DNA from 4 places in the Halomonas sp. 707B3 genome. Region 4 is predicted to be linked to each of the others. Evidence: predicted binding sites of a transcription regulator. Region 4 holds the regulator's gene; each other region holds the start of a gene.
What was found. Region 4 encodes sigma-54, which starts transcription at its own class of promoters, with help from an activator protein. Its sites were predicted from a motif close to TGGCACNNNNNTTGCTNT; they were not measured.

Region 1 (4,029 bases), on a different contig from region 4:
ACCCTTATGTTGCTCCAACAAAAACCCCGCCGAGGCGGGGTTTTTCAGGCTACTCACACCGCAAGGGTGGATGTTAGCACTCTTGTTAAAACGGTGTTTAGCAACCGTTCTTAGCAAGAGTAGTACATGTCGAACTCGATCGGGTGAGTGGTCATGCGAATGCGCTCCACTTCTTCCATCTTCAGCTCGATGTAGGCATCGATCATTTCCTCAGTAAATACGCCGCCTTCGGTCAGGAAAGCACGGTCAGCATCGAGTGCTTCCAGTGCTTGGTCCAGGCTGTTGGCAACGGTCGGTACGGATTTGCCTTCTTCCGGCGGCAGGTCGTACAGGTTCTTGTCCATGGCATCGCCAGGGTGGATCTTGTTCTTGATACCGTCGATACCCGCCATCAGCATCGCTGCAAACGCCAGGTAGGGGTTAGCGGTCGGATCAGGGAAGCGAGTCTCTACACGCTTGCCTTTCGGGCTAGCGGTGTAAGGAATACGGATAGAAGCTGAACGGTTACGGGCACTGTAGGCCAGCATGACCGGTGCTTCGAAGCCCGGTACCAGACGCTTGTACGAGTTGGTAGACGCGTTGGTGAAGGCGTTCAGGGCACGAGCGTGCTTGATGATACCGCCGATGTAGTACAGCGCCATTTCAGACAGGCCCGCGTACTCGTCGCCAGCAAACTGGTTCTGACCATCTTTCCAGAACGACTGGTGTACGTGCATACCAGAACCGTTGTCGCCTACCAGCGGTTTCGGCATGAAGGTAGCGGTTTTGCCGTAAGCGTGCGCCACGTTGTGGATCACGTACTTCATTTCCTGAACTTCGTCAGCTTTCTTCACCAGCGTGTTGAATTTAACGCCGATTTCGTTCTGACCCGCGTTGGCAACTTCGTGGTGGTGAACTTCCACGGTCTGGCCAATCGCTTCCAGGGTGTTACACATCGCGCCACGGATATCGTGGAAGCTATCGACCGGAGGAACCGGGAAGTAGCCGCCTTTCACACGCGGACGGTGACCCAGGTTGCCGCCTTCTACTTTATTGTCAGTTGCCCAAGCGCCTTCATCAGACGTGATTTTGTACATAGAGCCCTGGATATCGGACTTCCAGTGCACTTCGTCAAAGATGAAGAATTCCGGCTCTGGGCCGAAGAAGGCGGTGTCGCCCAGACCGGTAGACTGCAGGTAAGCTTCTGCACGCTTAGCGATAGAGCGCGGGTCGCGATCATAGCCCTGCATGGTAGCAGGCTCGATGATGTCGCAACGCAGGATCAGGGTAGCGTCTTCGGTGAAGGGGTCCAGGAAGCCGGTGCCGTCTTCCGGACGCAGGATCATGTCGGATTCATTAATGCCTTTCCAGCCTTCAATAGAAGAGCCGTCAAACATTTGGCCGTTTTCAAAAAACTCTTCATTCACGTCGCGTGCCGGTACGGTGACGTGCTGCTCTTTACCGCGCGTGTCGGTGAAACGCAGATCTACCCACTTAACATCATGTTCTTCGATTAGCGCGAGAGTCTTGGCTGACATAGTGTCCTCCGGTATGAGCGTGGCTTAAAGCTTGTAACTGTAAGCTATCGATAAAAGTGTTATTCAACAAATCGTTCAACACGCAGCTGCATGTGGCGCGTTTGTCTTTTTTGTTCGCTTAACGTTTGCCTGACGATGGATAACAAAACGCCCAGCGATCATTTCAGACCGGCTATCGTTGTAGCATGCCGAGAGGCTTCTGCATACGATCTAATAGCTGGTGACAAAACTATCTACAATGTATAAGCACAGAGCATGCCAACTCTGCACCATTATGGCATCAAAAATTTATAATGCTTTGTTTTTAAAATACAAAAACCTATGAAGAGATGCCTCTTCATGTAGCAAAGGCCTTTTGGTTGCGCACAAAAGCGCCATTATTTTTTTATTGGCGCACCATAAAAGCTCATAAAAAGGTATCAGTGCACCAAGTTGGTTCAAAAAACCCAGCGCCTAGCGAGCTACCGTCAGAAAACTTTATCTTGCTACGCAAATAAACCAACACCTACAATAAATTACATTCAGACAGGTTTCATAACAAAGGAAGCCGCTTACATGAGTACGGTTTGCTTTATCGTTGACGCAACAGTGACAGGAGCCTTGCTACCGCGACACCTACGTTCCATCCGAGAGTCGGGCCTTGCAGAGCATGTGGTGCCAATTATTGTGACGTGCAATCAGGTAGATGAGCGTCTATCGTCCATTGAGCAGCGCTACCATGTGCACTGCTTAATCACGCCCTCGCAAACGCTAGGCGCACGGATCAACCGGGCAGCCTATGTGAGCCAAGCGGAATGGGTGATGATTGCGCTGGATAAACAGCCCCTGGCAGCACAGCTGTGGTACCTACTCTACCCACAGCTACACACCCTAGCGCTAGACGCGCTCTTGATTAGCGCTACCACTCCTCGGTTATCTGAACGCCTGCTGCAGCGCTTTTTTGGTGCGTCCACAGCGGTGCCGCCCTACGTCGCCATTCGCCGAACATGGTTTGAGCGCTTAGGCGGGTTTGACCCCGAGCTTGAAGCGCCAGCACTGCAGGACTTCTTACAGCGCCTGTACGCTTGCCCAACGCGATTAAAAACCATCAGCGGTGAAGCCTTAGGCCTTGCGCGGGGTTCGCCAACTAGACGCGGCACCCACTCCCCCTCTTCCCGCTTGCCGCCCCCCTCCTCCTAAGCACGCCCGCTTTATCCTGATAACGATTTTCGCCCGCGCTATTTCTCGGCCGTTTATACCTTCAGCCGTTTGCCAAAAAGCATTGCCCCCAGGGTAGTAGTATTCACCGCTTTATTCAGCAGTACCGACCCCACGCTACCTATCAATATCAGCAGCAAACCATACGCAACCACGGGCAGCGTGGCAGGGCCCACCAGCACATCGGTGATGACAAAAAACATCGGGTGCGCCAGATAAATCCCAAAGGAGTAGGCATTGATATAACGCACCCACCCCGGCGCTTGGCGGCCTTTCAAGCCACGCATAAGCGCCAGTGTGAACAGCACAAAAAAGGGAATGACCCACACTTCCTTAGAAGAGAAGGCCAGCCAGTGGGCAAAGGTCGCCAGCACGATCAAGCCGACGAACAGCGCAAGCCAGCGCGGCTGGGAAAGGGTTTGTAGCCAAACAGGGCGCTCATTCAATGTTGCTGAAGGCGTTAACGGGTAGTAGCGCACCAGCACCAGCGCTAAGAAAAACAGATACACCCAGCCAAGCGGCGCAACCCACAGCAAATAGCCGGGGGGGTCAATCTCAAACCAGTAGGCAAAGCCCCAATACGCCATACTCACCACACAAGCCACCCACAGCCACGGCACGGGGTGAATACGCCACAGCTGCCAACGGGTAAACGCCCAGTAGGCCGCATAAAACTGCATGGCAATAATCAAAAAATAGCCATGCCAACCCGCGTAGATAAAGTAGGCCTTTGCGTTTTCCCAAAAGCCCACAGCGTTATCACTTCCAGCTAAGCGCCACCACTCGGCGGTAGAGTAGATCAACCCGTAGGCCAAATAAGGCAGCATGACGTACTTAACGCGTTGAAGCAGAAAGCCGGGCGGCACCTGCTTATCGTAACGGACAGCAAACACAAACACCGAGATAAACAGAAACACTGGTGTACCCAGCACCAGTGGAATGCGCATCAGGTCGGTCGCCACGTTATCTACCCGCTGGTTAATATGATCTAACCAGTGAAACAAAAAAACGGCCACACAGCCGTATGCACGCAGCCAGTAAATCTCCTCGACTTTCTGCATTTCCCCTCCCGCCAAGCCACCGCTGCTAAGCTCATGTGAATGAACATCCCGGCTTACAGCGTTGTCCGACCTCTTAAACGTTCGTAAATTCCTGGAGGCTATGTGCTTAAAAAACCGAAAATAGCGCGCGGCACACGCTGGGCAGGATATGTATGTAGCTTATTTGGCTGGCTAGCGCTGAGTAACATAGCGCTAGCAGGCGACGTTTCCCGAGAGCAGTTCTTTTCATCCACGCTGGGCTACGACTACCCCTA
Region 2 (4,029 bases), on a different contig from region 4:
TCTGGGCGGCGGCTTGGCCGACGTGCCCACCTACCAAGAGCAGGGCTTCGATTACACCTTCGATATTTGGCGCGGTGTGATGGGCGCCCCGGACATGCCGGAAGAAGCGGTCGAGTACTACGAGACGCTGTTCGCTGAAATGCTCGAAACCGACGCATGGCGCGAAGCCAGCGACCAGCTGGGCTGGATCGATGCCTACCAGGATAGCGAAACGTTTGGTGCCTTCCTGGACGATCAGCAAGAGCAGTTCAGCAGCGTGCTGACCGATCTGGGCCTGCTGCGCCAGTAAGCGCCAGCGCCCGTTAGAGATTCCCCGGTGGCGCCACGCCGCTGGGATCTTCTGTCTGTTACCGCGAGGGCCAGCGCATCCGCGTTGGCTCCTTCGGAGAAATCCCAATGACCCGATTGAATACTAACCAGTGGCTAGCGCTTGTACTGGCGCTGGTGGCGGCTGCTTATTTAGCCATGGCTTGGCAAATCCCGACGTTCCCCTTACCGCGCCCGGTGGATTCCGACCTGTTCCCCAAAGTATTGGGCGTGTCTCTGCTGCTGCTGGCGGCGCTGCTGTTTTTTGAAAAGCCGAGCGCTATTGCCGGGGCCGATGAGATCGACCATGAGGCCACCAACGGCCCGCTGCTGTTCACCCCCTGGGCGCGTGTCATCGTGACCTCGTTAGCCATCGCCGCCTATGCGTTTTTGCTGGTGCCGCTGGGCTTTGTCTTGGCTTCCACGCTCTTAAGCGTTGGTTTAACCGCCTACTACGGCTATCGCCGCCACGGCGTCAACCTGGCGGCATCGCTGGGTGTGGTACTGGCCCTTTACCTGACCATGACACGGGTAATGGATGTTTACCTACCCACCGGCGTACTGCCGTTCTAAGCAGGGCGTGCTGACGCACGCTTAGCGGGTTTTAACGAGAGACACTCCCATGGATGCCTTAAACAATCTGATGTATGGCTTTGGCATCGCGCTTGAGCCAATCAATATCGCTTACGTTTTCGCCGGTGTGTTTGCCGGTACCATTATCGGTATGCTGCCAGGCCTAGGGCCGATCAGCGCGCTGGCGCTGATGATTCCGATTACCTTTGCCATGGAGCCCTCCTCCGGTTTGATTCTGATGGCAGGGGTCTATTACGGCGCTATTTTCGGCGGCTCGACCTCATCCATTCTGCTCAACGCCCCCGGCGTGGCGGGCACGGTGGCAACCTCCTTTGACGGCTACCCGATGGCCAAGCAGGGCATGGCGGGTAAGGCACTGGCCATTGCGGCGTATGCCTCCTTTATCGGCGGTACGGTATCGGTGATCTTTTTGATGCTGGTGGCACCGCTGCTCTCCAAAGTGGCAGTAAGCTTTGGCCCTGCTGAGTACTTTGCACTGATGGTGCTGGGCTTAACGGCGGTGGTGTCACTGTCGGATAAATCCTTGGTAAAAGGCCTGATTGCGGCGGTAGTGGGTGTGATGATCTCGATTGTGGGGATCGACACGCAAACCGGTACTGAACGCTTTACCTTCAACTCGATTCAACTGCTCGACGGTATCGACTTTCTGGTGGTGGCGCTGGGTATCTTCGCCCTGGCGGAAGTGTTCTACATGCTGCTGCGTGGCGGCGGCGGTAAAGAGGTGCCGCGCAATGTGATTGGCTCGCTGAAACTGAGCCGCGGTGAAGTGAAGAAAATTGCTGGCCCCATTAGCCGCAGTTCCGTACTGGGCTTCTTTACCGGCGTACTGCCGGGGGCGGGCGCCACCATTGGCTCCTTCCTGGGCTATAGCATGGAGAAGCGCCTAGCGAAAGATGGCGACACCTTTGGTCAGGGCAACATTAAGGGCGTAGCCGCTCCGGAAGCGGCCAATAACGCCGCCTGTACAGGCTCTTTCGTGCCGCTGTTAACCCTGGGTGTGCCGGGCTCTGGTACCACGGCGGTTCTGTTGGGTGCGCTGCTGGTAATGGGTGTGACGCCTGGCCCCATGATGCTGGAGCAACGTCCGGATGTGTTCTGGGGCGTGATTGCCAGTATGTACATCGGCAACATCTTCCTGCTGGTACTGAACCTGCCGCTGATCCCGCTGATCGCTAAAATCCTCGACCTGCCGCGCCCGCTGCTGCTGTCGATGATTTTAATCTTCTGCATGATCGGCGTTTACGGCATGAGCTTCAGCGTATTCGACCTGTTGCTGCTGCTGGGCTTTGGTCTGCTGGGCTTGGGCATGCGCCTGTTTGGCTTCCCCACCGCGCCGCTGATCCTTGCGCTCATCCTCGGTAATATCATGGAAGAGTCCATGCGCCGGGCGCTGCAGATCTCCGGGGGCGATTGGACCACTTTTATCGACAAGCCAATTTCGCTCTCTCTGTTGGTGATTGCGATGCTGTCGCTGGGCCTGCCGTTGCTCAAGAAGCGTCGTAATAAAGCGGCCACTGCCGCTAACTAACGCTCAGTGCGGTACCCCCAAAGCGCCCTAGCGTCTGCTAGGGCGCTTTTTTTATAGTGAATCTACGCTGGTGGTGCAAAGCGCTGTGTTGGTGCATGAATATCGTGCATGCGAGCCGCCGCGTTGCGCCATCTTGGTGCCAAGCCGCCTGAGTTGTGTTTTTTGTACACGGCTAAGTGATTGATTGTATTTTTAATAGTGGCCTTTGTTCCACATTGGCGCACCCCTTGCAGTGTGTATAGCGACGTGTGAATACGAGTTGTAACTCGCGACCCACGAGTGGACGCACCAAGTGCCCCGTCGCCTCAATAACGACAACGCTTGGTCGCGGTACCCCAAACACGAGCCCCAACCATAAGGGGCGCAAGGAGGTTCAAGTGACCACACTGCAGCGCAAGACACACCCACGTACCCTTAGCCGTTTCGCCACTGCCCTGATCACCGCCGCTGTGATGGGCGCCAGCGCGCAAGCGGTGGCCCAAGACGACGACCCTATCAAAGTCGGCATTCTGCACTCGCTCTCTGGCACCATGGCTATCAGTGAATCCACCCTGAAAGACACCGTGGAAATGCTCATTGAGCAGCAGAACGAAGCCGGTGGCCTGCTGGGCCGTCAGCTAGAAGCCGTGGTGGTCGACCCCGCGTCTAACTGGCCGCTGTTTGCCGAGCGCGCACGTGAACTGCTGGCCCAGGAAGAAGTGGATGTGATCTTCGGCAACTGGACCTCCGTTTCCCGTAAAGCGGTGCTGCCGGTGGTGGAAGAGCTGAATGGCCTGCTGTTCTACCCGGTTCAGTACGAAGGCGAAGAGTCGTCTGAAAACGTCTTCTACACCGGTGCCGCCCCTAACCAGCAGGCCATTCCTGCCGTTGAGTATTTGATCAACGAAGTCGGTATCGAGCGCTTCGCGCTGATCGGCACCGACTACGTCTACCCGCGCACCACCAACCGCATCTTGGAAGCATTCCTGAAAGATGAGCACGGCGTGGCCGAAGAAGACATCATGGTCAACTACACGCCGTTTGGTCACTCGGACTGGCAGAACATCGTCTCCGAAATCCGCCGCTTTGGCGAAGAGGGCAAGCCTACCGCCGTGATCTCCACCATTAACGGCGACGCCAACGTGCCGTTCTACCGCGAGCTGGCTAACCAAGGCATCGATGCCGCCGACATTCCGGTGATTGCCTTCTCGGTGGGCGAGCAGGAGCTGTCCGGTATCGACACCGGGCCGCTAGTGGGCCATCTGGCCGCCTGGAACTACTTCATGAGCGTGGATACCGACGCCAACTACGACTTTATCGACGCCTGGATTGAGCATACCGGTGACGAGATGGCGGTGACCAACGACCCCATGGAAGCGCACTACATCGGCTTCAACATGTGGGCGGAAGCGGTGCGTAAAGCGGGTACCACCGATGTGGATACGGTGAAAGACGCGATTATCGGCGTGACCGTGCCGAACCTCTCCGGCGGTTACGCGGCGATGATGCCTAACCACCACATCACCAAGCCGGTGCTGATTGGTGAAGTTCAGGATAACGGCCAGTTCGACATCGTCTGGCAAACACCCTCTACCGTGGCCGGTGATGCGTGGTCGGATTAC
Region 3 (4,029 bases), on a different contig from region 4:
GACGGTCAGGCTGGTGGCGTCGGTCATGTCCCAGGTTAGCCGTGGCGCAATGGCGTAGCGCTCCTCTTCGGCTGGGCCAAACTGGGTATCAGCGGCGCTGGCGATGCCGGTGAGGCGAAACGCAACGCGCTGTTCTTCCCCCAGCGGCCCCGTGAGATCAAACGCTGCGCTGCGCTGATCATTATTGCCGACCCTAAAACGCAGTTTGCCGCCCTGCTCAAACTCAGGGCGTTTGCTGTTGAGCGCTACCACGCCGCCCGGTGAGGCGCGGCCATAAAGCACGGATGCAGGGCCGCGCACCACTTCGATGCTGTCTAAAAACCAGGGGTCGATGCGCATGCTGCTATGGGAGTTGGCGTCGCCCATCACCTTCAAGCCATCTAAAAAAGTGTTGCTCAAGCTGCCATCGGAGAAGCCCCGCAGCACCAGGTAATCAAAACGGTTGGAAGCCCCTATTTGATTGCTATACACGCCGGGGGTGTAGTCGGCGGCGCGCTGTACGGTACTGACGCCGCGTTGCGACATCTGCGTTTCGGTGATGGTCGAAACGCTCTGTGGGGTTTCGATAAAGGGCGTAGCAACTTTGGTCGCCGCCTGTTGGGCAGTCACAGTGACGGTGGCTAAAGCAGTGCTCGGCTGTGCCGCAGCAGGCGTTGCCAGCGCGATGAGCAGCGCACTGCTCAAGGGGGCAAGTAAAAATAGACGATGGGTGGAGGCCATAAGTGATCCTGGGAGGAAGTGGAATCAGTGTTATTAAGCAATGAGAATTATTGCTTTTTATGGCGCCATAAAGGTATGCGCCGTGCCAAGCCTGCTATGCGCGCTGACATGTTTGTGCACGCGAAAGGAACTCAAGCGCTGGCTATACGCTGGAGCGATTCCACTCGTGAGGGGAAAAACCGAAGTGGCGCTTGAAGGCGCTGGAGAAGTTGCTGGCATGCCGATACCCACAGTGATGGGCCGCCTGTTGCACGCTCTCACCTCGTTGCAGTGCCTCGTACCCCTGCTGTAATCGCACTTGGCGAATATAGTCGAACAGCGTGCAGCCGTAGCAGGCGCGAAACTTCTGGCGCAGGCTGCTGGGGCTCATAGCGGCTTCTTTGGCTAATGCGGTGAGGCTATAAGGCTCGGCGGGATGCTGAGCAATGCGCGAGTGCAGCGCCGTGAGGCAATGACGATCACGGGTAGAAAGGCGTTTGTGCTCGGGTAGCGCTGTCAGACGCTCGGGCAAACCTAATCCAATTAGCTGCAGTGCTAACCCCTGCCAAACGAGCGCCTGTCGCCAGAGCGAGGGCGGTTGCTCACTAATGGTGCAAAGCGTTTCGCAGAGGGCCTTGGGGAGCTTCCAGCAATGCAAACATGAAGCATCAGGCGGGGTGGGTAGGCCTAAGGGTGCAGTGGCCAGAACCGCAATATTGACAGTACGAAGGCGTGTTTGAATAGGCTGATGCACCATGAGTGGGTGTCGGGCATCAAAGTGGCTGCATACGCCATCTCCTGCAGAGAGCTGTATCTGCTGCTTGCCCATTTGGAGATGAATAGTGCCTTCCAAGATAACGCTCAAGAACCATGGCACGCTTTGGTAAGACGTGGAGGTATAGCCACGTTCTACCTGCAAATCAGAGAGCGTTAAGTGCACCCCGTGGCGCAGGCTAACGTCATGTACATGACCAGTGGCGACCGGCTGGCGCGGAGAAGAAGGGCCTTCAATGCGGTAGTGAATGCCGAAGCGCTGGCCAAGCTGGGCCAACGAAAAGGGGGTGATTTCAGGCGTTGCTAAGCGTTCCTGCTGAGGCATTGGGGCAGTCGCTATCGTGGGTGGAGCGTAGTGCCTGCGCCGTATTGGTGCTTAACGGCACGCGGGAGGCTGCAGATAAGCGCACGATAGCACTATCACTAGGGTTGTCAATGATAGTGATTCTTGTTCACTGGTATAAGGTTTTGAATTAAGTGCAGGGGAGAGGACGGGAGAGAGTGTGGGAGAGAGGTAGGGGCAAGAAGTGGGGCAGCCGAACCTGCCCCATGCCGTGCAAAACGGCGTACTTACTCAGCGCCGTCAGCGGTTGGCTTAGTTGTGCTGGAAGGTTGCACAGGGGCGGGCGGTACTTCAGCTTCTACAGGCGTGGCGGCGTTGGTGCTAGAGGCTTCTACTGCTGCTTCCAAGCTGGCCACTTGGCGCTCTAGGGCCTCTACCCGCGAGCGGGTGCGTTGCAGCACATCCATCAAAATATCAAAGTCTTCCCGCGATACCAGCTCCAGGCGGTCAAACGCGCCGCGTACCACCTGCTGGACACCTTTCTGAATATCTTCCGGGGCTTGCGACGCATTCTGTAAGCGGTCGCCGATCTGCTGGGCTAAGCGGCTAATGCGGTCTTGGGGCGCCATGGCTCTCTCCTTAAACGATCACGCATAAATGTGAACTGCTTGTGAGTAAGGATACGCAACCCGCCGACGATTCGCATGTGCCGTTTGTTAATTAAGCGCGGTGGGCGTACGTGTACAAATGCATCGAAATGGGGCGACTAGCTTTTTTCAATGTTCTTTTATGGTGCAAAGCAAGTCCGGCACGTAGTAGGTAGCGGTGCTTAGTTACCGCCACTTACTTATGTTAATAATTTAAGTTTTTGAATTTAAATAATAAAAAAGTGAGTGGCACGGTATGAGCATTAGTAGGGCAAGCACTAAATTCGGGCGGCCATGCCGCTATCCACCGAGCCAGCAGGGGAGATCCGGGATGAAACTCATCACCGCTATCATCAAGCCATTCAAGCTTGACGACGTTCGTGAAGCACTCGCCGACAACGGCGTTCAAGGGATTACGGTTACCGAAGTAAAAGGCTTTGGCCGTCAAAAGGGGCATACCGAACTCTACCGCGGTGCGGAATACGTGGTCGACTTTCTGCCCAAGGTGAAAGTGGAAGTCGCCGTCGACGATGCGCGCCTGGAGAGCGTGTTGGATGCCATCTGTAACGCAGCGAATAGCGGCAAAATCGGCGACGGCAAAGTGTTTGTGACGCCGTTGGAAGATGTGATCCGTATTCGTACCGGTGAGCGCGGTGCCGACGCCGTTTAAGGGCCGACTTTGAGTTGCTGATGACGTTTTAACGTCGCCAAGTATCTCTTCCAAGTACCTTTTCTTAGTACAAACGGGGAACACCTCATGAATGAGTTAGCTGATTTGAGCTATGCGCTCGATACGTTCTACTTCTTGATCTGCGGCGTGCTGGTCATGTGGATGGCCGCAGGCTTCGCCATGCTGGAAGCGGGCTTGGTTCGCTCCAAAAACACCGCAGAAATCCTGACTAAAAACATCGCACTGTTTGCGATTGCCTGCACCATGTACTTACTGGTGGGCTACTACATCATGTACTCCAGCAGCGCAGGCGGCTTCCTGCCGAACCTGGGCTTCTTGATCGGTACTGAAAACAGCGCCGATGCAGTGCTGGCCGGTGGCGACGATGCGCCTTACTACTCCATGCGTTCTGACTTCTTCTTCCAGGTAGTGTTTGTGGCTACCGCGATGTCGATTGTTTCGGGTGCGGTTGCTGAGCGTATGAAGCTGTGGGCGTTCCTGGCCTTTGCCGTGGTGATGACTGCGTTCATCTACCCGGTGTCTGGCTACTGGACCTGGGGCGGCGGCTGGTTGTCTGAAGTGGGCTACTCTGACTACGCGGGTTCCGGCATTGTGCACATGGCCGGTGCGGCTGCAGCGCTTGCCGGTGTGCTGGTACTTGGCCCGCGTAAAGGCAAGTACGGTAAAGATGGCTCTATCCACGCGATTCCCGGTGCCAATATGCCGCTGGCAACGCTGGGTACCTTCATCCTGTGGATGGGCTGGTTCGGCTTCAACGGTGGCTCTGAGCTGAAAATGTCCGATATCGGTTCAGCTAACAACGTTGCGCAAGTGTTCGTGAACACCAACGCAGCGGCTGCTGGTGGTGTCATCGCCGCGCTTATTCTAGCTAAGCTGTGGTTCCGCAAGGCGGACCTCACCATGGCGCTGAACGGCGCGCTGGCTGGCCTGGTGGC
Region 4 (4,029 bases):
CACTGCACTTTTTGCCCTAGCCGTGCCGCTTGTCACGACTGCACTGCCTGTAGCGGCACAAAACCAAGCGCCCATTCATGTGGAGGCCGACCGGTTAGACCTTGACCAACGAGCAGGGACAGCCGTGTACACCGGTAACGTTGACATTCGCCAAGGCAATATGCAGCTACGCGGCGAGCGTGTCGAAATTCAGCGTAACGATGCTGGCGAGTTGTCTCGCGCCATCGCTACGGGCGAGCGTGCTTACTTGCGTAACCAAATTGAAGACCAAGAAACCCCTATAGAAGGCTGGGCGCGTCGGATTATTTATCACGTTTCCGAACGCCGGGTTGAGCTGATTGACCAAGCTGAGCTGACCCAGCAAGGAGATCACTTCCAAGGTGGACGTTTAGAGTACTTTATCGATCAAGAAGTAGTACAAGCACGCTCTGACGTTAGCGGCAGTGAAAATCAGCGTATTCGTATGACCCTTCAGCCCGAACAATAGGAAGTGGCCACGTGGCAGCATCAACATCCCCAGAACCCACACCAGTAAAAACGCTCTACGCCCATCATTTAGCGAAGAGCTATAAGCGCCGCCGTGTGGTTAAAGATATTAATCTGGAAATCACTCAAGGTAGCGTGGTTGGGCTACTTGGCCCTAATGGTGCAGGTAAAACCACCTCGTTTTATATGATTGTGGGGTTGGTCAAATCGGATGCGGGCAAAGTAGGCATTGACGACCTTGACCTCACTCATGCTCCTATGCATGAACGCGCCATGGCAGGGATTGGTTACCTACCCCAGGAAGCTTCCATCTTCCGCAAGCTCTCCGTGGCCGACAACATTATGGCCATTTTAGAGACACGCAAAGAGCTTGATCGAAGCGCCCGGGAAGCACAACTTGAGTTACTACTTGAAGATTTTCACATCACTCATATACGCGACAACTTAGGCATGAGTCTTTCTGGGGGCGAACGCCGCCGTGTTGAAATCGCCCGCTCTTTGGCCACCGAACCGGCCTTTATCCTGCTGGATGAACCTTTTGCCGGGGTTGACCCGATTTCCGTTGGGGAAATTAAAACTATCATTCGAGCGTTAAAGAAACGCCACATTGGTGTATTGATCACCGACCATAACGTTCGTGAAACGCTGGATATTTGTGATATTGCCTACATTGTTGGCGACGGTCACATCATTGCCAGTGGAAACGCCCAGGAAATCCTCAACAACCAGAAGGTTCGAGATGTCTATTTAGGCGCCGATTTCCGCCTTTAAACAGTGACCTGCAGAAGCATTTCTTTTAGTGGCATGCTTATTGCACTTGCACCAAGCCATAACTCGCTCTAGGGTGGAGCTTTCTGATTAACGAGTGGTTCTCAGATGGTCATGAAAGCTTCTCTCCAATTGCGTATCGGCACACAGCTGACCATGACACCTCAGCTGCAGCAGGCTATCGCCCTGCTTCAGCTATCGACGCTGGACCTTCGTCAAGAAATTCAGCAAGCGCTAGATGCCAATCCCATGCTTGAGCAAGAAGATGAGTTTGGCGAGCAGGCTGTCAGTGAGCCTCAAGAGGCTGAGTGGTCCGAGAGCATCCCCAACGAACTCTCCGTCGACAGTGACTGGTCAGATACCTATCAAGACATAGGCAGCCTGGGTGGCAGCAGTGAAGGCCCCGACTTCGAGCGCCAAGCCGCTGGACAAAGCCTACATGGCCACCTGCTATGGCAACTGGCCATGACAGACTTTAGCCCGCGAGAATACGCCATCGCGGAAAGCCTGATTGATGCGCTGGATGCCAACGGCTATCTCACCCAGCCGCTTAATGACATTCGGGAAGGATTAAAAGCCCAAGGCCATGACAGCTTAAGCCAGCGGGAAGTGGAAAATACCCTGCTGCGCTTGCAGCAATTTGAGCCCACCGGCGTCTTTGCCCGAGACCTGCGTGAATGCCTGATGCTGCAACTCGCCTCACTACCCGAGGACACCCCGCTGCTAATGCCCGCCAAGCGGCTGGTTCGCCAGTTTTTGGAAGCATTAGGCAAAGACGATATGCGGCTTCTCAAGCGCCGTTTAAGCCTTGATGACGAGCAGCTTGACGATGTCATCCGTTTAATTCGCAGCCTTGACCCACGCCCTGGGAGCACCTATGGCGTTACCGACGACAGCTACATCACCCCCGACCTAGTCGTTCGGCATGACAATGAAGGCTGGCATTTAGAGCTCAATCCAGAAGCACTACCACGCTTGCGTATACAGCCCGACTACGCCAGCTTGATCAAACGCGCAGACAAAAGCCAAGACAACCAGTTCCTCAAAGAGCACCTCCAAGAAGCCCGCTGGCTGATCAAAAGCTTATCGAGTCGCAATGACACGCTGCTACGAGTTGGGCGTGAAATTATTGCACGCCAAATTGGCTTTCTGGAGCATGGCGAAGAAGCAATGAAACCGCTGATTTTAGCGGATATTGCTGAAGCGGTAGAGATGCACGAATCCACCATATCTCGTGTGACCACGCAGAAATTTATTCACACGCCGCGGGGCGTTTTCGAGCTTAAGTACTTCTTCTCAAGCCAGGTAAGCGGCCAAGACGGCGGCGACAGCCACTCCAGCACAGCCATTCGTGCCCGCATCAAAAAGCTGATTCAGGATGAGCCCTCAGGAAAACCGCTCTCCGATAGCCGCTTGGTGACTCTACTTGAAGAGGGGGGCATTAGCGTTGCACGGCGTACTGTCGCAAAATACCGGGAGTCAATGGGCATTCCCTCGTCAAGTGAGCGCCGTCGTTTACGCTAGTTAAACGGTAAGTATGAACAAACTCAACGCAAGGGCTTTGCAATAGCGTAAAAAGGGTTACAATCGAAGTACAGTCCGATGGATAAGGAGCACGTCAATGCAAGTAAACATCACTGGTCATCACGTTGAACTGACTGACGCCTTGCGTGACTACGTTAACGAAAAGCTGGAACGCGTTGAACGCCATTACGACAACATTACCACGGTGCAAGTGACCTTATCTGTTGAGAAGGAGCGCCAGCAAGCAGCCTGCACACTGCACGCTGCCGGTGCAGACCTTCACGCCGAAGCGCTTGATAACGACATGTATGCCGCTATTGATGCGCTAGCAGACAAAATCGATCGTCAACTCGTTAAACATAAGGAAAAAGCACAAGCTCGCGCCCAGGGCGCTGGTGTGCGTTAACTCAATGACGTTGGAAACCATCCTCCCCCCGGAGCGCGTGCTTTATGACGTTCCCGGGGGCAGCAAAAAACGGGTGCTGGAGTTTTTCAGCACCTTTATCGCCCAAAATACACCCAGCCTAGATAGCCAAGAGGTGTTTAGCCGCCTCATTGGCCGCGAGCGACTAGGCAGTACGGGGATAGGCAACGGGGTTGCCATCCCCCACGCTCGCAGTCCTCACTGTAGCGCACCCATTGCTGGCTTTTTAAAGCTTGCTGAGCCAGTAGACTTCGACGCCATTGATGGCGACCCGGTGGATCTTGTGTTTGTGCTGCTGGTACCAGAAGAGGCAGATGACACCCACCTAGCACTGCTTGGCCAAGTGGCTACTATTATGAACGACGCCCATACGCGTCAGCAGTTGCGTAAAGCCGATAGTCAGCGCGAACTCTTAGCACTTATTACCGCCAAGATTCGCGAACAAGCCGCCTAGGCTTTATGGGCGGTGGCCACTGCACGCAGCGATAATTTCCTCCTATGCAAGCCAAGAGAGACGCTATGCAACTGGTGATCATTAGCGGCCGTTCAGGGTCCGGTAAATCTATCGCCTTACAAGCGCTAGAGGATCTTGGCTACTACGCTATCGACAATTTACCCGCCATGCTGCTGGGCTCATTAGTTGATGAACTACGTGAGCAAGGCGAGCGCACTCACTTAGCAGTGAGCATTGACGCGCGCAACCTTCCTACGGCGCTTGAACGCCTCCCAGCTTTACTGGAAGAACTACGCCAGCGAGGAATTCGTTTTCAGGTCATCTATCTGACCACGGATGCGCGCATTCTTTTGGAGCGTTACTCAGCCACCCG

Region 1: the regulator sigma-54 is predicted to act here: its motif matches at 1,761-1,778, upstream of glnA (glutamate--ammonia ligase).
Region 2: the regulator sigma-54 is predicted to act here: its motif matches at 2,645-2,662, upstream of urtA (urea ABC transporter substrate-binding protein).
Region 3: the regulator sigma-54 is predicted to act here: its motif matches at 2,651-2,668, upstream of BIS10_RS07785 (P-II family nitrogen regulator).

What each region holds. Positions count from the first base shown of each region.
Region 1 covers NZ_JAMZBE010000146.1:4,401-8,429, reverse strand. The annotation lists gene glnA (glutamate--ammonia ligase) at 111-1,517, opposite strand; gene BIS10_RS15445 (glycosyltransferase family A protein) at 2,073-2,696, shown strand; gene BIS10_RS15440 (acyltransferase family protein) at 2,750-3,775, opposite strand; gene BIS10_RS15435 (alpha/beta hydrolase) at 3,878-4,029, shown strand, end outside.
Region 2 covers NZ_JAMZBE010000025.1:23,969-27,997, forward strand. The annotation lists gene BIS10_RS05520 (tripartite tricarboxylate transporter substrate binding protein) at 1-289, shown strand, start outside; gene BIS10_RS05525 (tripartite tricarboxylate transporter TctB family protein) at 397-879, shown strand; gene BIS10_RS05530 (tripartite tricarboxylate transporter permease) at 929-2,428, shown strand; gene urtA (urea ABC transporter substrate-binding protein) at 2,806-4,029, shown strand, end outside.
Region 3 covers NZ_JAMZBE010000042.1:20,965-24,993, forward strand. The annotation lists gene BIS10_RS07770 (TonB-dependent siderophore receptor) at 1-720, opposite strand, end outside; gene BIS10_RS07775 (AraC family transcriptional regulator) at 863-1,798, opposite strand; gene BIS10_RS07780 (accessory factor UbiK family protein) at 2,044-2,385, opposite strand; gene BIS10_RS07785 (P-II family nitrogen regulator) at 2,735-3,073, shown strand; gene BIS10_RS07790 (ammonium transporter) at 3,161-4,029, shown strand, end outside.
Region 4 covers NZ_JAMZBE010000005.1:47,196-51,224, forward strand. The annotation lists gene lptA (lipopolysaccharide transport periplasmic protein LptA) at 1-487, shown strand, start outside; gene lptB (LPS export ABC transporter ATP-binding protein) at 499-1,257, shown strand; gene BIS10_RS01620 (RNA polymerase factor sigma-54) at 1,363-2,778, shown strand; gene hpf (ribosome hibernation-promoting factor, HPF/YfiA family) at 2,876-3,184, shown strand; gene ptsN (PTS IIA-like nitrogen regulatory protein PtsN) at 3,189-3,656, shown strand; gene rapZ (RNase adapter RapZ) at 3,722-4,029, shown strand, end outside.